DNA from 3 places in the Leclercia adecarboxylata genome. Region 1 is predicted to be linked to each of the others. Evidence: predicted binding sites of a transcription regulator. Region 1 holds the regulator's gene; each other region holds the start of a gene.
What was found. The regulator LexA, encoded in region 1, represses DNA repair genes until DNA is damaged. The targets are predictions, from matches to a motif close to TNCTGTATGTACATACAGNA.
Positions count from the first base shown of each region.

Region 2: rmuC (DNA recombination protein RmuC) is a predicted target of LexA. The motif match lies at 2,989-3,008, and genes of this name have one in related genera.
Region 3: dinB (DNA polymerase IV) is a predicted target of LexA. The motif match lies at 3,507-3,526, and genes of this name have one in related genera.

Region 1 is NZ_CP040889.1:2,341,470-2,348,296, forward strand. It holds gene ubiA (4-hydroxybenzoate octaprenyltransferase) at 1-652, shown strand, start outside; gene plsB (glycerol-3-phosphate 1-O-acyltransferase PlsB) at 744-3,164, opposite strand; gene FHN83_RS12990 (diacylglycerol kinase) at 3,320-3,688, shown strand; gene lexA (transcriptional repressor LexA) at 3,798-4,406, shown strand; gene dinF (MATE family efflux transporter DinF) at 4,470-5,789, shown strand; gene FHN83_RS13005 (CsbD family protein) at 5,931-6,140, shown strand; gene zur (zinc uptake transcriptional repressor Zur) at 6,209-6,724, opposite strand.
Region 2 is NZ_CP040889.1:1,831,322-1,838,148, forward strand. It holds gene ubiB (ubiquinone biosynthesis regulatory protein kinase UbiB) at 1-59, opposite strand, end outside; gene ubiJ (ubiquinone biosynthesis protein UbiJ) at 56-661, opposite strand; gene ubiE (bifunctional demethylmenaquinone methyltransferase/2-methoxy-6-polyprenyl-1,4-benzoquinol methylase UbiE) at 675-1,430, opposite strand; gene rmuC (DNA recombination protein RmuC) at 1,497-2,945, opposite strand; gene udp (uridine phosphorylase) at 3,086-3,847, opposite strand; gene FHN83_RS10585 (dienelactone hydrolase family protein) at 4,099-4,905, shown strand; gene FHN83_RS10590 (beta-glucoside-specific PTS transporter subunit IIABC) at 5,086-6,827, shown strand, end outside.
Region 3 is NZ_CP040889.1:3,015,251-3,022,077, reverse strand. It holds gene frsA (esterase FrsA) at 1-13, opposite strand, end outside; gene gpt (xanthine phosphoribosyltransferase) at 113-571, opposite strand; gene pepD (cytosol nonspecific dipeptidase) at 832-2,289, shown strand; gene dinB (DNA polymerase IV) at 2,436-3,494, opposite strand; gene FHN83_RS16165 (glycerophosphodiester phosphodiesterase family protein) at 3,654-4,499, shown strand; gene nqrM ((Na+)-NQR maturation NqrM) at 4,533-4,748, opposite strand; gene nqrF (NADH:ubiquinone reductase (Na(+)-transporting) subunit F) at 4,748-5,971, opposite strand; gene nqrE (NADH:ubiquinone reductase (Na(+)-transporting) subunit E) at 5,983-6,579, opposite strand; gene FHN83_RS16145 (NADH:ubiquinone reductase (Na(+)-transporting) subunit D) at 6,586-6,827, opposite strand, start outside.

The sequences.
Region 1 (6,827 bases):
ATTTGACGGCCACGTGAAACGCACGGCCAACCGCCCGCTGCCGAGCGGCGACGTCACCGAGAAAGAGGCGCGCACGCTGTTTGTGGTGCTGGTCCTGCTCTCGTTCCTGCTGGTGTTAACCCTGAACACCATGACTATTCTGCTCTCCGTGGCAGCGCTGGCTCTGGCCTGGGTCTATCCGTTTATGAAGCGCTACACCCATCTGCCGCAGGTGGTGCTGGGAGCCGCCTTTGGCTGGTCGATTCCGATGGCGTTTGCCGCCGTCAGCGAAAGTGTGCCGCTGAGCTGCTGGCTGATGTTCCTGGCTAACATCCTCTGGGCGGTGGCCTACGACACCCAGTACGCGATGGTGGATCGCGACGACGATCTGAAGATTGGCATCAAATCGACCGCCATTCTGTTTGGTCGTCAGGACAAACTGATTATCGGGATTTTGCAGGTGGCGGTGCTGGCGCTGATGGTGGCGATTGGCTACCTGAACCAGCTTGGCGGAGCGTTCTACGCGGCGGTTGCGGCGGCGGGCGTGCTGTTTATCTACCAGCAAAAGCTGATTGCCAACCGCGAGCGCGAAGCCTGTTTTAAAGCGTTTTTGAATAACAACTATGTGGGGCTGGTGTTGTTTGTCGGGTTAGCGATTAGCTACTGGGCATAAAAAAGCCCGGTGGCGCTAGCGCTTACCGGGCCTACAGGTTCTGTATCGTAGGCCGGGTAAGGCGAAGCCGCCACCCGGCATTTTTTATGCACTACTCGCCCTGCGTCGCGCTCTCAATCGTTAAGCGCACATCGGAGGTAATCAGGTCCGCCAGCATCTGGTAAACCTTCATTGTCTCTTCCGGCTCGGCATCGCCGCTGTCACTGATATAACCCTCGTCACGCAGCGTCAACACCAGTGAACTGAAGACCGCTTTGTCGAAGAACTCCGGTGCGTTGATGCCGTGCAGCATCGACAGGCGCTGTGCCAGCGTGCGGCTCTCTTTCTCCAGCGTCCCGCGGTTGATCGACGGGTTGGCGCTCAGCAGCCAGAAGGTAATGGCGTAGCGCTGGACGGTTTCGCGTGCACCCGCTGCCAGCAGCTGCAGCGTACGTGAGTGGGCGGTGTTGATCACCAGCACGTCATCTTTCAGCGTTATCAGCCCCTGGCGAACCAGCTCTTCGATATGCTTATCCAGCACCTCAGCCAGCTCGTCGCTGTTCCAGCGCAGGAACAGTTCGGCTTTCAGCATCGGATAGAGCGTCGTGACATTATCCAGCAGCGCCTGACGGGTGATCTGGCGATGTTGGGTCACGATGGCCGCCATCAGCGATGGCACCATCAGCATATGGGCGATGTTGTTGCGGTAGTAGGTCATCAGTACCGCCTGCTCGCGCGGCAGAATGATGATATCGCCGATGGTGTCTTTCTCGACCTCGAACTTGTTCATCTGCAGGGCGTGATCGATGAGCTCGCTGGCGCTGGCGGTGGGTACCGTGGCGTCTGAGGCATAGGGCACGTTGCGCATCAGGTTCAGGTAGCAGTCGATCTGCTCGGTCAGCTGCTCGCGGGTGAGCGAACGCTGGCGCGAGGCAAGCAGGGCGGTGCAGCACAGGTTCATGGCGTTGGCCGCCCCGGCGTTGTTAATCCGCACCATCAGATCGGCAGCAATGGCGTTAACCGTCGGCGTCAGCCAGGCCGGACGCACCGCTTCGATGGGATCGATAGACTCGCGCCACTCCGGTACCCGGTTGTTAAGGTAGGTCATCAGCGGCATCGGTTCGCCGAAGTTAACATACCCCTGGCCGAGGTTACGCAGCTTGCTTAAGCCGCGCAGCATCTGCAGCAGGCTCTCTTTTTCTTTGGTAGCACCGCGCAGCTCTTTGGCGTAAGTGCCCACTTCCATCACGTGCTCGTAACCGATGTAAATCGGCACCAGGGTGATAGGGCGCGTGCCGCCGCGCAGCATCGCCTGAATGGTCATCGACAGGGTGCCAGTCTTCGGATCGAGCAGACGCCCGGTACGGGAACGGCCGCCCTCCACGAAGTACTCGACGGAATAGCCGCGGCTGAACAGCTCACCAAGGTATTCACGGAACACGGTGGAGTAGAGCTTGTTGCCTTTGAAGGTACGACGAATAAAGAACGCACCCAGTCGACGGAAGATCGGGCCTGCTGGCCAGAAGTTGAGGTTAATGCCCGCCGCAATGTGCGGTGGCACCAGCCCCTGATGGTAGAGCACGTACGAGAGCAGCAGATAGTCCATGTGGCTGCGGTGGCAGGGCACGTAGACGATCTCATGGCCGTCGTGGGCCAGCTGGCGCACGCGCTCGGCGTTGTGCACGTTGATGCCCTGATAGAGACGGTTCCAGGTGAAGCTCAGGATACGGTCGCTCAGGCGGATCATCTCGTAGGAGAAGTTGGCGGCAATCTCTTCCATCAGGGCGATGGCGTTTTGTTGCGCCTTCTCATGGGAGATCTTTTTGCTGCGCGCTTCGTCTTCGACGGCACGGGCGATGGCTTTTGACGCCAGCAGTTTGTTGAACAGATCCTGGCGAGCAGGCAGGCGCGGGCCTACCGCGGCAAGACGCTGACGGGCAAAGTGCATACGCGCCACGCGGGCCAGCTTCTGGGCGATGGTTTTATCCGTACCGTGCTCATCGGCCATGCGGCGCAGTGAAACCGACGGTGAAAAACGGACAAAGCTGTCGCGGCCCAGCCAGTTGACGGCGAAAAACTTCTGTACCCCGTTAAGCATGCGCAACGGCGGGTTCTCTTCGCCTTTGTCGCGCCCCGGGCGACGGCCAAACATCACTGATACCGGCACCATCTGCACATCCAGCAGCGGATTGCTGCGGTGCAGGTCGAGGTAGTCATGGAACAGCTTGATCGACTCTTCTTTCGGCGTGTACCAGGTGAAGACGCGAGGACCGCCGTGGATAAAGATGTAGCGTGGCAGCAGGGTGCCGTCGATCTCCAGCGGCTCCAGCGGATCCGGGAGATCGTGCGCCAGGCACTGGGCGCGCAGCGTCAGCAAGTCGGCCTTCGAGTTGTAAGGCAAAACGTACATAATAGGACGCGAGGTATCGAGTCCCAATTCCAGGGTTGGAACCGCCGGAATAGACTTGCTTTTTACCAGGACGCTTAATGGTAAATTAAGTAATTTGTAGTAAATTCGTGGCCAGCCAGACATAAACGATGTAAAGCCTCTGGTTAAAAATGCAATTGCGGCGCAAGGATAACAGAAAGCGCGCAAAATTTCTGTTGTTACCCGTCATACTTCCGGTGGCTGCGCCAGGCGCTTAAACCACCGTTTCTGACGCTATTTTCGAAGAAAGGTTTCTTTTAATGGCCAACAATACCACTGGGTTAACCCGAATTATTAAAGCTGCCGGCTATTCATGGAAAGGCATTCGTGCTGCCTGGATCAATGAAGCCGCTTTTCGCCAGGAGGGGGTTGCTGTCATCGCGGCGATTATTATTGCCTGCTGGCTGGACGTTGATCCCATCACCCGCGTACTGCTGATTGGCTCGGTGATGTTGGTGATGATAGTCGAAATTCTGAACAGCGCGATCGAGGCGGTGGTCGATCGTATTGGTAGTGACTACCACGAGCTGTCGGGGCGGGCGAAAGACATGGGCTCCGCCGCTGTGCTGATGGCGATTATCGTTGCCCTGTTTACCTGGGTCACGCTGCTTTGGGGACATTTGCGATAAGCCTTCAGAAACCGAACAAGTCTCTGGTTTTTTATGCGGTTTGTGGTTCCAAAATCACCTTTAGCTGTATATACTCACAGCATAACTGTATATACACCCAGGGGGCGGAATGAAAGCGTTAACGACCAGGCAGCAAGAGGTGTTTGATCTCATTCGGGATCATATCGGCCAGACGGGAATGCCGCCGACGCGTGCAGAAATTGCGCAGCGTCTGGGCTTCCGTTCTCCAAACGCCGCTGAAGAGCACCTTAAAGCCCTGGCGCGTAAGGGTGTGCTTGAGATTGTGTCCGGCGCTTCGCGTGGTATCCGTCTGCTGGTTGAAGCAGAAGAGGGCCTTCCGCTCGTCGGTCGCGTCGCTGCGGGGGAACCGCTGCTGGCGCAACAGCACATTGAAGGCCACTATCAGGTCGATCCTGGCATGTTCAAACCGAGCGCGGACTTCTTGCTGCGCGTCAGCGGGATGTCCATGAAGGATATCGGGATTCTGGACGGCGATCTGCTGGCGGTACATAAAACGCAGGACGTGCGCAACGGCCAGGTCGTTGTGGCGCGCATCGATGACGAAGTCACCGTTAAGCGCCTGAAGAAACAGGGCAACACGGTGCAGCTCCTGCCGGAAAACAACGAGTTTTCCCCGATTGTTGTCGATCTGCGTGAACATAACTTCTCCATCGAAGGGCTGGCGGTAGGCGTCATCCGCAACGGTGAATGGTTATAACGTCTTCCTGACAGACTGCGGCAACGCCGCAGTCTGCTTTTCCCGTCTCTCCCGGTCATACACATGTCTCTGCTGACTGCTTCAGACAAGGCGTTATGGCGTCTTGCCCTCCCGATGATCGTCTCCAATATCAGCGTCCCTCTGCTGGGGCTGGTGGACACTGCCGTCATCGGTCATCTGGATTCTCCTGTCTATCTTGGCGGTGTCGCCATCGGTGCGACGGCGACCAGCTTCCTGTTTATGCTGCTGCTCTTTTTGCGCATGAGCACCACCGGCCTGACTGCCCAGGCGTATGGCGCGAAAGATCCGCTGCGTCTGGCCCGGGCGCTGGTGCAGCCGCTGATCCTGGCTCTCGGTGCCGGGCTGCTGATTGTGCTGCTGCGCACGCCGCTTATCGACCTGGCGCTGCATATCGTAGGCGGCAGCGAGGATGTACTGCATCAGGCGCGACGCTTCCTTGAGATCCGCTGGCTCAGCGCCCCGGCATCGCTGGCTAATCTGGTGCTGCTCGGCTGGCTGCTGGGGGTCCAGTATGCCCGCGCGCCGGTGATCCTGCTGGTGGTGGGGAACCTGCTCAATATCGTGCTGGATCTGTGGCTGGTGATGGGGCTACAGATGAACGTCCAGGGCGCAGCCCTGGCGACCGCTATCGCCGAATACGCCACTTTGCTCATAGGCCTGTGGATGGTCTGGCGGGTACTGGCCCTGCGCGGTATTTCGCTGGCGCTGCTGAAGGCGAGCTGGCGCGGGAATATCCGCAAGCTGCTGGCCCTCAATCGCGACATCATGCTGCGCTCGCTGTTGCTACAACTCTGCTTCGGGGCGCTGACGGTGCTGGGCGCGCGGCTGGGGCCGGAGATTATCGCCGTCAACGCCGTTCTGATGACGCTGTTGACCTTTACCGCCTACGCGCTGGATGGCTTTGCCTATGCGGTTGAGGCGCACTCCGGGCAGGCCTATGGCGCACGCGAAAGCGGCCAGCTGCGCGAGGTGTGGCGGGCAGCCTGCCGTCAGTCTGGTATGGTGGCGCTGGCCTTCGCCCTTGTCTATGCTCTGGCTGGCAACCAAATCGTTGCGCTGCTGACCTCTTTGCCCGAGCTGCGGGCGCTGGCGAGCCATTACCTTATCTGGCAGGTGGTTCTGCCGATGGTGGGCGTCTGGTGCTATCTGCTGGATGGCATGTTTATCGGCGCAACCCGGGGAGCCGAGATGCGCAACAGCATGGCCGTCGCGGCCGCCGGTTTTGGCCTCACGCTCTTTACCCTGCCGTGGCTCGGCAACCACGGCCTGTGGTTGGCGTTGAGCGTCTTCCTGGCCCTGCGGGGCCTGTCTCTGGCCTGGATCTGGCGGCGTCACTGGCGCAACGGCACCTGGTTTCAGTAGCGGCTTCGTCTGACGAAATGGTAAAAGATTCCGAATAACAAACCCAACGCCGCAGGCTTATCTATAATTATTATCACGTCCAGCACGAAATGAACTTCAGGACGAACTTAACCTTAACGACCGAACGAAGAGGAATCGATGATGAATAAAGACCAAGTCGGCGGTAACTGGAAGCAATTCAAAGGTAAAGTAAAAGAACAGTGGGGTGACCTGACTGACGATGACATGACCGTTATCGAAGGTAAACGTGACCAGCTGGTGGGTAAAATTCAGGAACGCTATGGATACGAGAAAGACCAGGCGGAGAAAGAAGTTGGTGACTGGGAAACCCGTAACAACTACCGCTGGTAAGTAACTACTACCCGCAGGTACATGGATGTGCGCCCAGGGCGACCTTAAGGTCGCCCGTTTTTTTGTGCTCAGCGCGGCTTCTTTTTCAGCTGGATAGAGTGATCGTGTTGACAATTTTCCTGATGGCGGCAGGCCTCGACTTCAACGCAGTTGCGGCACAGGCCGTGCGCTTCAATCACGTTGTGGCGTAGGGCAAAGCCCATCTTTGCCGCCAGAGTATGCATAATATCTTCCACCCCTTCGGCACCTTCTTCCTTCACGCTGCCGCAGCGATCGCAGATAAACATCGCTGAGGTGTGGGTCGGCTGATCGAACAGGTGACACAGCACGTAGCTGTTGGTCGATTCCACCTTATGCACAAAGCCCTGCTCGAGTAAAAAATCGAGCGCCCGATAAACGGTTGGAGGCTTCGCCTGCGGCTCGCTTTCGCGCAGCAGGTCGAGCAGATCGTAGGCGCTGATGGCCCCGTTCTGCAGGCTCAACAGACGCAACACTTCAAGGCGCTGCGGAGTCAGGCGCACATTGCGTTGCGCGCAGAGCTTTTCGGCTTGCGCTAACAGTGCCTGCATTGTGGTCGTTTCCATTTTGCACCTCGAATAACGTCGAATGAGAAACCCTCACTTTATCATGTTCTGGTCCAAACGCCGAGATCCACCGGGTATGCTATACCTGACGAAAACCCGCAGG
Region 2 (6,827 bases), 510 kb from region 1:
CCGTAGCTCAAAAAGGTGCGGATGATAAAATAGAGGCGCCGAATTTCACCTGGCGTCATTTGCCCTCCAGCTTTTCAAGCCGTTTTGTCAGTGCGTCAACCGAACGCTCAACCGCGGCGGTTTCTTCTGCAAACCATGCCGCTTCCAGCGGCCCGGGCGCCATGCGCCACTCTTCGGTAAGCACTTCCGCAGCATAGCGCTGCTGACGCTGAAAACCTTTCTTCAGAAAAGAGGCGCCGCCGCGCAGCACTTTACCGATCCCCTCTGCGGCAATATCGCCCGTCCAGGGGGCCAGCAGCTCGGCCGGATCGAATTCCGCCAGATCGGCCAGCGCAACGAAGTTCTGCACCACCTGAATGTCGCCTTCGACCTCCAGCTCACCGCTGCGGATCAGAGCAGTGAGCTGCTGGCGATCGCGCAGTTTAGGCAGCGTGCTCATATGGGTGATAACGGAGCAGTCCGCCTCGCCTTCCCACTCGCCCAGCACGTCGAGTTGGCGCTCGCTGAAAACCAGCACCAGAGGGGTCGAAAACTCTTTTACCACCACCCGCAGCACCTTGCCGTTCAGCCGCTGACGCGCCGTTTTCAGCGCAGGTGAGCGATACAGAAAAGTATTGAGTACGTTCTCAACGCCCGCTGTGATCAAGGGTTTAAACGGCATTCGCCACCTCCACTCAGAACTTGTAACCGCGATGCAGCGCCACAACGCCCGCCGTCATGTTGAAGTAATTAACATTGTCGAAGCCTGCGTCCTGCATCATGGCTTTCAGGGTGTCCTGGTTGGGGTGCATACGGATAGATTCGGCCAGGTAGCGATAGCTGTCGGCGTCGTTAGCCACCACTTCGCCAATGCGCGGCAGAATGTGGAACGAATAGGCGTCGTACGCTTTGCTCAGCGGCTCAATAATCGGTTTGGAGAACTCCAGCACCAGCAGACGTCCACCCGGTTTCAGGACACGGTACATGGAACGCAGCGCTTTCTCTTTATCGGTGACGTTACGCAGACCGAACGAGATGGTGATGCAGTCAAAGGTGTTATCCGGGAAAGGCAGCGCCTCGGCGTTAGCCTGGACATATTCAACGTTGCCGACCACGCCGATATTGCGCAGTTTTTCACGACCCATTTTCAGCATGGAGTCGTTGATGTCAGCCAGCACAACGCGGCCGGTTTCACCCACCAGACGCGAGAATTTCGCCGTCAGGTCGCCGGTACCGCCCGCCAGATCCAGCACGGTTTGCTCACGACGTACGCCGCTACAGTCAATAGTGAAGCGCTTCCACAAGCGATGAATGCCAAATGACATCAGGTCATTCATTACATCGTACTTCGCCGCCACGGAATGGAATACGTGGGCCACCATGTCAGCTTTCTGCGCTTTAGCGACAGTCTGAAAGCCAAAGTGCGTTGTGTCTTGTGAATCTTCAACCATCTCAGAGCCTGCTTATCAGTCAAATGTACGAGAAGTGTAACAGATTGGGCGCATTTGCCCTACGATTCAACCTCCCCGGGAATAACGCTCCAGGGGGTCTGCCGGTGCGTGAGCATCCGCTAAGGTGTTGTTTGTCTTTTGAACAGCCCCGTCACTGCGCAGCCGGTACTCTTCATCCTGCGCGGTGGCCTGTTCGACCAATTCCGGATTAATCTCGCGTTTAACTTCCACGCCAAGGCTGCGGAAGGATTCGGCCTGTGCCAGCAGGTTTCCGCGCCCGGACGCCAGCTTTTTCATCGCCTGGCGATAGTTCTCCTGGGCGCGATCCAGGCTCTGTCCGACCGAAGACATATCATCGACGAACAGGCGCATTTTGTCGTACAGGCGGCTGGCGCGATCGGCAATCTGCTGGGCATTGCGGCTCTGGTGCTCGTAGCGCCAGAGGTTGGCGATGGTGCGCAGCGCCACCAGCAGCGTGGTCGGGCTCACCAGCATAATGTTGTTTTTCAGCGCCTCGGAGATCAGCTCCGGCTGACGGTCCAGCGCCAGTAAGAAGGCCGGCTCAACCGGGATAAACATCAGCACGTAGTCCAGCGAACGCAGTCCGGGAAGCTGCTGATAATCTTTGCGTCCCAGCAGACGGATATGGTTACGCACCGAGGCAATATGCTCCTGCAGCGCCGCCTCGCGGGTGTAGTCGTCCTCGGCGTTGAAGTAGCGCTCATAGGCCACCAGCGTCATTTTGGCGTCGATGACCACGTCTTTTTCCTGCGGCAGACGGACGATGACGTCGGGCTGCATTCGCGCGCGATTCTCCGTTTCAATGCTGACCTGGGTCTGGTATTCATGCCCTTCACGCAGACCGGAGGCTTCCAGCACGCGAGTCAGCACCACTTCCCCCCAGTTGCCCTGGGTTTTATTGTCGCCTTTCAGCGCTTTGGTGAGGTTGATTGCCTCCTGCGCCATCTGGGCATTCAGCTGCTGGAGATTGCGGATCTCATGGGCCAGAGTGTGCCGCTCCCGCGCCTCCTGGCCAAAGCTGTCCTGCACCTGGCGACGAAAACCGTCCAGCTGTTCACGCAGAGGCGTCAGCAGGCCGTTCAGGCTCTGGCGGTTTTGTTCATCGACACGGCGATTGCTCTGCTCAAAGATGCGGTTCGCCAGGTTTTCGAACTGCTCGCTCAGGCGCTGTTCGCTGTTGATCATCTGGCGGATTTTGTCTTCCGCATGCAGCTGGGTCGATTCCAGGCGGGTGGTGACTTCGCGCAGGTCGGCTTCCAGCGAGGTGTTGATATCCCGCAGATTGCGCAGTTCGTTATTGAGCAGCTCGCACTCGTCGCGCCAGTGCCCGCTTTGGGCAATGTTCTGTCGCAATGCGCTGAGATCGGCCACCATCTCTTCACGTTCGGCCAGCTGATCGGCTTTTTGCTGCGCATGCTGGTAGCTGGCGAACAGCCAGCCCACGCCGACGCTAACCAGCGCAATAACGGCATAAAAAAGGACAGAGATATCCACGACGCCCCCTGCATCAAGGTATGACCCGCACAAAATAGAATTGTGCTGTATAAACGTCCAGTTTGAAAAGAGTTTTCTGCGAGGCGTTACGCAAAGAAAAAGGCCGAACGGGTCGGCCTTTAGCGTAGAAAAGGGGAGAATTACAGCAGGCGGCGGGCCGCTTCCACCACGATTTTCACCGCGTGGCTTTCGGTCTGCTTCATGGTCTCGGCGTTCGGGATCTCTTGCTGAGTCCGGTTAACAATGACACCTGCAACCATACCGGCACGCAGACCCTGGCTTGCGCACATGGTCAGCAGCGTGGCGGATTCCATTTCATAGTTCATCACGCCCATGGACTGCCACTCTTCCATCGAGCCTTTGAAGCGGCTAACCACGCGACCGGAGAAGGTGTCGTAGCGCTCCTGGCCCGGGTAGAAGGTGTCAGACGAGGCGGTTACGCCCACGTGGGTGGTTGCGCCAACGGATTTCGCCGCTTCCACCAGCGCGGTGGTGCACTCGAAATCGGCCACTGCCGGGAACTCCATCGGCGCAAAGTGCAGGCTTGCGCCATCCAGACGAACGGACGCCGTGGTGACCAGCACGTCGCCAACATTGATATGCGGCTGGATTGCGCCGGTGGTACCGATACGCAGGAAAGTACGGATGCCCAGCTGCGCCAGCTCTTCAACGGCGATAGAGGTAGACGGACCGCCGATACCGGTTGAACAGACGATCACCGGTTTTCCGTCCAGCTCTGCGCGCCAGGTGGTGAATTCACGATGAGATGCCAGCTTAACCGGCTTATCCATCAGCGCGGCGATCTTTTCCACACGCTCTGGATCGCCAGGGACGATAGCGAGCGTAGCCCCTTGTAAATCGTTTTTAGTGAGGCCGAGATGAAAAACATCAGACTTAGACATAGAAAACTCCTCTGTGGGTCAGTTTGTCAGCAGAAGCAAAGCGGTACTTTACCGAAGCAAACAGCTTATTTTCGTGACAGACATCACCGGGAATGAAATTGATTGCAGTTAATTACCACAAAAATGTGACTAACATCACATTAACAAGTTATATCGATCACGCTTGCACAAAAGATAGCCTGTTTCGGGCACTGTGGATTGATAACCTGCGGACTATATTTACCTTTGCGCTAATTGGTACGGAGAATGCCATGACTGGAAAAACTGGATTTGCACCTGCTGCTGACCTACAAACGTCAACCGTAGTCACCACCGCCGGCGATGCGATTTCCGCCGGAGAGACCTCCATTCCGACTCAGGGCGACAATATGCCCGCTTATCATGCCCGGCCAAAAGAGGCGGAAGGGCCGCTGCCGATCGTCATTGTGATTCAGGAAATTTTCGGCGTGCATGAACATATTCGCGACCTCTGCCGTCGTCTGGCGCTGGAAGGGTATCTGGCGGTCGCACCGGAGCTCTATTTCCGCCAGGGCGATCCGAACGAGTACAGCGACATCCCCACCCTGTTCAGCAACCTGGTGAGCAAAGTGCCGGACGCACAGGTGCTGGCGGATCTCGATCACGTCGCCAACTGGGCAGCGCGCAATGGCGGCGATCCCCATCGCCTGCTGGCGACCGGCTTCTGCTGGGGCGGGCGCATCAATTGGCTGTATGCCGCGCACAACCCGCAGCTGAAAGCGGCCGTGGCGTGGTATGGCAAGCTGGTCGGCGAGAAGACCCTGAATTCACCGAAGCATCCGGTTGATATTGCCACCGATTTAAACGCCCCCGTGCTTGGGCTCTATGGTGCCGAAGACACCGGCATTCCGCTGGATACCGTCGAGACGATGCGTCATGCCCTGCGGGCGGCAAACGCAACGGCGGAGATTGTGGTCTATCCGGGCGCGGGACACGCGTTTAATGCCGATTATCGTCCGAGCTATCACGAAGAGTCAGCGAAAGATGGCTGGCAGCGAATGCTGGCGTGGTTCCGCCAGTACGGCGGTAAAAAAAGTTAAGCGGCTCACATTTCAATACGCAAAGAGACGTGACCGTTTGACTTTTAATCACAATCCGGACGATATAAAAACCACAGGCGTGTAACTACGATCCGTAGGCAAGACCTGAACCCCCTCTCCGTTTTCGAGCGCAGAGGGGGTTCAGGTCTTTTTTTTTGCTCTGGAGACAGGGGCCAGAACATGAACCACTTGCAAACAGCGCTGGAAATCATCGCCCAGGTCGGCGGTGCTGAGAATATCGAACATATCGAACACTGCTCTACCCGCTTGCGGCTGAGCCTGTATGACAATAACAAGGTCAATGAGACGGCACTGGCAAAGGTCGACGGCGTCCTGGGCGTGCGGGTGAACGTGCAGTGTCAGGTGATTATCGGTCATGACGTGGTGCAGGTTTTTGAAGCGGTGCGCTCGCTGGTGGGGTCGCCTCAGTCCGCAGGCCAACACGCGGCGGCTAAAACCTCGCGTGGCGCGCAGATTGTCGATTTCGTCATCAGCGTTTTTCAGCCGCTGGTGCCTGCCATTGCCGGTGGCGGCGTGCTGAAGTCGCTACTGCTGTTGCTGGACGTCATGGGCTGGCTCAGCCGCGACAGTTCAACCTACAAGGTGCTGGATAACATCGGCTCTGCGCCACTCTACTTCCTGCCCATTCTGGTGGCGATCACCACGGCGATGAAGCTGAAGGTGAACGTGCTGGTTGCCGTCTCGGCGGTCTCCGTCATGGTGCTGCCGGCAATGACCAAACAGCTGGCAGACGGCACGGCGTTCATGTCGTTTGATCTGCGCAACGTGGCCTATGCATCGCAGGTCTTCCCCGCCATTCTGTGCGTACTCTTTTACGCCCAGACGGAGAAGCTATTTAACCGCTATTCCCCCGGCGCGCTGCGCATTTTCCTCTCGCCGATGCTCTCTCTTCTGGTGACGGTCCCGGTCACGCTGCTGATCCTGGGGCCGCTGGGTTATGAGTTAGGTGCTGGTCTGGCAACGGTGATTTTGTGGCTGTACGGCAAACTTGGCTTTGTGGCAACCGGGCTGCTGGCCGCCGCCCTGCCCTTTATGGTCGCCGCCGGGATGCACAAGCCGATGCTGCCGTACGCCGTGGCCTCCATGAGCCAGTTCGGGCGCGAGATGCTCTATCTGCCGGCCTCTCTGGCGCACAACATTGCCGAGTCCGGGGCCTGTCTGGCGATTGCGCTCAAAAGCAAAGATAAGGTGCTGAAATCCACCGCCTTCTCCGCCGGGATCTCCGCGCTGTTCGGCATTACCGAACCGGCACTCTATGGCGTCACTTTGCTGAATAAAAAAGCGCTCTACAGCGTGATCCTCGGCAGCATCGTGGGCGGGGCATTTATCGGCTGGATGGCGATTGAGGCCTTTGCGCTCGTCGGCCCTGGGCTTGCCAGCATCTCGATGTTTGTCTCGCCGGATAACGCCATGAATATCGTCTGGGCCTTCGCCGGGGCAGGGTTATCTTTTGCCGTGGCGTTTATCAGCGCTCTGCTGCTCTGGCGCGATAAAGCGCCTGAAAAAAGCGACGCGCTGAGTTTCACCCGTCCGGTCGAGGGGCAAATCATCCCGCTTGAGAAGGTTAACGATGACGTTTTCTCCCGCAAGATCATGGGCGATGGGATCGCCATTATCCCTTCTCAGGGGGTGCTGCGTGCCCCGGCGGATGGAACCATCGTGAACGTATTTGAAAGCGGCCATGCGCTGAGCCTGCTCACCGATGCGGGCGTCGAGCTGATTTTCCACATTGGTATCGACACCATCAGACTGCAGGGCGAAGGCTTTTCCCCACGGGTGGTGGAAGGCCAGCACGTGAAGAGCGGCGACACGCTCATTGAATTTTCTCTTGATACCATCACGGCCGCCGGGCTCGATCCGGTGGTGATGATGGTGGTCACTAACGGCGAACGCTTTTCGCT
Region 3 (6,827 bases), 670 kb from region 1:
TCGCCTGGGACATTGCGCGCTGCCTCTATAGATACGTCAGAGGGCATCATTGTAACGCGACAGAGGCGAAAAAAATAACGCCCGGCATCACCGGGCGTTAAAAATGTATTTATTAGCGGCCTGAAATAGGTGGGACGAATACGACGCCCATATCCCATGGCTGTTCGATCCAGGTATCCTGCGGGATATCAATGACATAATCGTCAACCAGCGGCTTACCGGCCGGTTTAGCGAAGATGGTAACGAAATGCGCTTTTGGATACATTTCGCGGATAGCGACTGCCGTACCGCCGGTATCAACCAGATCGTCAATCACGATGAAACCTTCACCATCGCCTTCAGCGCGTTTCAGCACTTTCAGCTCACGCTGGTTGTCGTGGTCGTAGCTGGAGATGCACACGGTATCGACATGACGAATACCCAGCTCACGTGCCAGCAGCGCCCCTGGTACCAGACCGCCGCGGCTGACAGCGATAATGCCTTTCCACTGTTCGGATGGCATCAGGCGTGCAGCCAGTTTACGTGCATGAATCTGCAACATGTCCCAGGTGACGATGTATTTTTCGCTCATGTGAATTGTCCCAGCCTGTGTTTATACGGCTTAAAAAGTGTTCGAGGGGGAAAATGGTTGCGCGAGATTATAGAGATCTGAAGCACTAAAAACCAGTGCTAAGCGGTTACAGCGGGAGTTTTTACTTGCTTACCCCTACCAGCCGACAGAGAAAGTGGTATTCTCAAACCCACCTCGCAAGTCTGACTTGTGGTAACTCTTAACCTGCTAACCCCGTGACCTGCAAGATTGTCTGCAGGAGATCGACAAGGAGACTTACTGTGTCTGAACTGTCTCAACTATCGCCACAACCGCTGTGGGATATTTTTGCCAAAATCTGCTCCATTCCTCATCCGTCCTATCACGAAGAACAGCTTGCCGAACACATTATGGGCTGGGCGAAGGAAAAAGGGCTGCACGCCGAACGCGACCAGGTTGGCAACATTCTGATCCGTAAACCTGCTACCGCAGGCATGGAAAACCGTAAACCTGTTGTGCTGCAGGCTCACCTGGACATGGTGCCACAGAAGAACAACGACACCGTTCACGATTTCACCAAAGACCCGATTCAGCCGTACATCGATGGCGACTGGGTTAAAGCCCGGGGCACCACCCTGGGTGCGGATAACGGCATCGGTATGGCCTCTGCGCTGGCGGTGCTGGCCGACGACCGCGTTGAGCATGGCCCGCTGGAAGTGCTGCTGACCATGACCGAAGAAGCCGGTATGGATGGCGCATTTGGTCTGCAGGCAAACTGGCTGCAGGCGGATATCCTGATCAATACCGATTCCGAAGAGGAAGGCGAAATCTACATGGGTTGCGCGGGCGGTATCGACTTTATCTCCACGCTGCCACTGACCCGTGAAGCGATCCCGGCAGGGTTCCAGACCTTTAAGCTGACGCTGAAAGGGCTGAAAGGCGGCCACTCCGGCGCTGACATTCACTTAGGTTTGGGCAATGCCAACAAGCTGCTGGCCCGTTTCCTGGCCGGTCATGCTGCCGAACTGGATCTGCGTCTGGTGGATTTCAACGGCGGTACGCTGCGTAACGCTATCCCGCGTGAAGCCTTCGCGACCCTGGCCGTTGCCGCAGACAAAGCCGATGCGCTGAAAAAGCTCTCCTCCGTTTATGTGGATATCCTGAAAAACGAACTGGAAGCCAAAGAGAAGAACCTGACCATGGTTCTGGAAGCGATCGCCAGCGATAAAGCGGCGCTGACTGAAGCGTCACGCGATCGTTTTGTTCAGCTGCTGAACGCCACGCCAAACGGCGTGATCCGCAACTCCGACGTGGCGAAAGGCGTGGTGGAAACCTCCCTGAACGTCGGCGTGGTGACCATGGGTGACGACAGCGCAGAGATCATCTGCCTGATCCGCTCCCTGATCGACAGCGGTAAAGACTACGTGGTGAGCACGCTGGAATCTCTGGGCAAACTGTCTGGCGCGAAAACCGTCGCCAAAGGCAGCTACCCGGGCTGGCAGCCGGATGCAAGCTCTCCGGTGATGGCGCTGGTGCGTGAAACTTATCAGCGTCTGTTCAACAGCACGCCGAACATTCAGATTATTCACGCAGGTCTGGAATGCGGTCTGTTTAAAAAGCCGTACCCGGACATGGACATGGTGTCCATCGGGCCAACCATTACCGGTCCGCACTCTCCGGATGAGCAGGTTCATATCGAAAGCGTGGGAAATTACTGGACCCTGCTGACCGAACTGCTGAAAGCGATTCCGGCTAAGTAAGGTGCGGTCTGATGCCCGGCGGCACTGCGTTTGCCGGGCCTACGGACAGTGCCATACGGATTAATGCCCTTTGTAGGCCCGGTAAGCTTCAGCGCCACCGGGCAGTAGTTTGTAGGCCCGGTAAGCGTTAGCGCCACCGGGCTTTTTTACAGCCCCAGCACCAGCTGTCGTTCCAGCTGCGGATCCAGCAGCGTGACGTGTAACCCCACCAGCCGAACCCCGCGTCCTGCCCGACGCTCTTCCCAGGTTTTCTTCGCGGTCGCAATCAGATCCTCTTTGTTGAGACGCGGCCAGACGTGTTCCTGCGTGGTTTGCTGAAAGTCGTTAAACTTCAGCTTCACCCCCTGGCGGGCAATCAGCAGATCCGGTTTGACCTTCGTAAGCCGCCGCTCCAGTTCAGGATAAAGCTGTTCAACAATGATGGCTTCGCAGGCTTCCCACTCGTGGATATCCTCGGCGAGCGTCCGTTCCACACCAACCGATTTACGCAGCCGCTCGCTGTTAACATTGCGCTCGTCAATGCCCTGGCTGCGCTCCCACAGCACGCGGCCAAACTTACCAAAGCGCTTGAGCAGCATCGCCAGATCGCTTTTTTGCACATCTTCGCAGGTGCGCAGCCCCATGCTCTCCAGCCGGGAGGCGGAGACTTTACCCACGCCCGGGATCTTGCCGAGCGGCAGCGTTTTGATAAACGCCGGAACCTCGTCAGGGGTAATCACATACTGGCCGTCGGGCTTATTGAGGTCCGAGGCGATTTTGGCGAGAAATTTTACCGGCGCGACGCCCGCCGAAGCGGTGAGCTGCAGTTCATTGAAAATCGTCTGGCGGATCTCCTGAGCCATCAGCGTGGCGGAACCGTGACAGTGCAGGCTGTCGGTGACGTCCAGATAGGCTTCGTCCAGCGACAGGGGTTCAATCAGGGAGGTGTAGCGGGAAAAGATTTCACGGATATGGTGAGACGCTTCTTTATAGGCATCAAAGCGCCCCGGCAAGAGGGTAAGATGGGGACAAAGTTTTAATGCCATCGCGGTTGGCATGGCGCTGCGCACGCCAAACTTGCGCGCCGGATAGTTAGCTGTACTGATCACGCCACGCCGTTCGCGACTGCCGCCAATGGCAATGGGGATATCCCGCAGCGCCGGGTTGTCCCGCATCTCCACCGCAGCAAAAAAACAGTCCATATCGACATGGATGATTTTGCGCATCGTCTTCACCATACCTGTAATTACATCCAGTATAACAAAGTACAAAAAATGCGTCAGCAGTTTTACTGTCTCAATTCTGTCACTAAATCGTGGTACAAGATCCCGTCAATAAATCGTTAAAATTCATAAAATTAAAATATTTTAAATGGAAAATTATTCATGAAAAAGATGATTATTGCTTCACTGCTGATCGCCACTCACGCCTGGGCGGACCCACAGATTATCGCCCACCGTGGTGGAACCGCAGACGCACCAGAGAATACCCTTCCGGCGATCGCGCTGGCGCTGGAAAACCACGCTCAGGCTATCTGGATTACCGTACAGCTCAGCCGTGACGGCGTGCCTGTCCTGTATCGTCCCAGCGATTTAAGTGCGTTAACCACGGCGCAGGGAAAAGTGTCCCGGTATACCCAGGCGGAACTCGCGACGTTTAATGCAGGCGCGAAATGGAAAGAGAATGTCGCTGGCGCCACGATCCCGACGCTGAAAGCCGTGCTTGAACGCTGGCCTGAGACTCCGTTCTACATTGATATCAAATCCCCTGATGCAGATCCGGCAGAAATGGGCAAACAGCTGCTTACCGTGCTGAAAGAGACCAATAGCCTGAAACGCGTGCGCGTGTACTCAACGGAAGATCGCTATCTGGATGCTCTGCCAGCTGAAATTTCACGCTTTGTCACCCGGAGTGAAACCCGTACCCGGCTGGCAAATATCTCGCTGAACCACGTGTGCCAGACGCCAGCAAAGAAAATGGAGGCGTACTGGTACGGGCTGGAGCTGAACCGCAAGGTGGAAGTGGTGGAAAAGTTCACCCTTGGCGAGGGTGTTTCTCCGGCAACCCTGACCTGGGATAAAGAGGCGATGGACTGTTTCCGCTCTCAGGGTAATGGACACATTATCCTGCTGGGAGTCAATTCCGCAGGGGATTACCAGAAAGCAAAAGCCCTGGGGGCAGACGGCGTGATGGTCGATTCTCCCGCTCAGGCGCGAGAGTGGCTGAAGTAAAAAAATCAGGCCGCTGTATGCGGCCTGTTTATTTCAGAGGATCCTGTTTTGCTGGCGCTGTGCCTCTCGCTCCATGCGCTTTTTGCGCGCGTCGCAAGGCTCAGGACAATCGCAGACTTTCTCCATCCCCAGGGAAGAGATGCCGCCGCAGCTGCCCTGAATGCTTTTGCGCTTAATCAGCCAGCCGAGCGACATGCCGAAGATCACCAGCACAAAGACGACAAAGGTCAGCACGAAGGTCATCATCATCAGCCTCCAAAATCATCCAGCATGATGTTCTCATCTTCCACGCCCAGATCCTGCAGCATTTTAATGACTGCTGCGTTCATCATTGGCGGACCACACATGTAGAACTCGCAGTCTTCCGGTGCGGCGTGGTGCTTCAGATAGTTTTCATACAGCACGTTATGAATGAAGCCGGTATAGCCGGTCCAGTTGTCTTCCGGCTGCGGATCGGAAAGCGCAATATGGAAGCTAAAGTTCGGGTTATCCCGCGCCAGCTGCTCAAACTCCTCCTGATAGAACATCTCGCGCAGGGAGCGGGCGCCGTACCAGAAGCTGATTTTACGCTGGCTGCCGAGACGCTTAAGCTGGTCGAAAATGTGCGAGCGCATCGGCGCCATTCCGGCTCCGCCGCCGATAAAGACCATTTCGGCGTCGGTCTCTTTGGCAAAGAACTCACCAAACGGCCCGGAGATGGTGACTTTATCCCCCGCTTTCAGCGACCAGATATAGGAAGACATGATCCCCGGTGGTGCATCCGGCACGCCTGGCGGCGGCGTAGCAATACGCACGTTGAGCATAATGATGCCCTTCTCTTCCGGGTAGTTAGCCATGGAGTAGGCGCGAAGCGTCGGCTCTTTGACCTCAGAGACAAAGCGGAACAGGTTGAATCTGTCCCAGTCGCCGCGGTACTGCTCAGGCACATCAAAATCTTTATAGGCGACAGTATGTTCCGGGCACTCGATCTGAATGTAGCCGCCCGCACGGAACGGCACATCTTCGCCATCGGGCACGCGCAGTTTCAGCTCTTTAATGAAGGTGGCTTTGTTATCGTTGGAGATAACCTCGCACTCCCACTTCTTCACGCCGAAGATCTCCTCCGGCAGTTCGATCTTCATGTTCTGGCGCACCGCCACCTGGCACGCCAGACGACAGCCCTCTTTCGCCTCACGCTTGCTGATGTGCGACAGCTCGGTCGGCAGGATATCGCCACCGCCCTCTTTAACAGTGACCCGGCATTGTCCGCACGAGCCGCCGCCGCCACAGGCAGAGGAGATAAAAATGCCGTTGCCAGAGAGCGTGTTCAGCAGTTTGTCGCCCGCAGGCGTCCGGATCTGCTTGTCTGCCTCATCGTTAATCTCAATGATCACATCGCCGGAATTGACCAGCTTTGATCGCGCTACCAGAATCAGCCCCGAGAGCACCAGCACGATCAGCGTGAACATCACCACGCCAAGAATAATTTCCATACAATTTGCCCTTACAGCTGCACACCGGAGAAGGACATAAAGCCCAGCGCCATCAGACCGGTGGTGATAAAGGTGATCCCTAAGCCGCGCAACCCGGCCGGCACGTTGGCATACTTCATTTTTTCGCGCAGACCCGCCATCGCCACGATAGCCAGCATCCAGCCAATACCGGAGCCGAAGCCGTACACCACCGACTCGGTAAAGTTATAATCACGCTGCACCATGAACGACACGCCACCGAAGATGGCGCAGTTCACCGCAATCAGCGGCAGGAAGATGCCCAGCGCGGTATACAGTGACGGGAAGTACTTATCGAGGATCATCTCGAGGATCTGCACCAGCGCCGCAATCACCCCAATGAAGGTAATGAAGTTGAGGAAGCTCAGATCAACGCCCTCAACCAGCGCGCTGTCGCGCAGCACCAGATTAAAGACCAGGTTATTGATCGGCACCGCCAGACCCAGCACTACCGTAACGGCAACGCCCAGGCCAAAGGCCGTCGACACCTTTTTCGACACCGCGAGGAAGGTACACATCCCGAGGAAAAACGCGAGCGCCATGTTTTCGACAAACACCGCGCGCACAAACAGACTAATGTAATGAGCCATTGTCGGTTACTCCTTTTCCTGCTGTTCAGGACGCCAGGTTCTCACCGCCCAGATCAGCAAACCGATAATGAAGAACGCGCTGGGCGCCAGCAGGAACAAGCCGTTTGGCAGATACCAGCCACCGTTTTGCACGGTGTCCAGCACGGTGATACCAAACAGTTTGCCGCTGCCGATAAGCTCGCGCAAGAAACCGACCGTCAGCAGGATCACGCCATAGCCAAGACCGTTGCCGATACCGTCCATAAAGC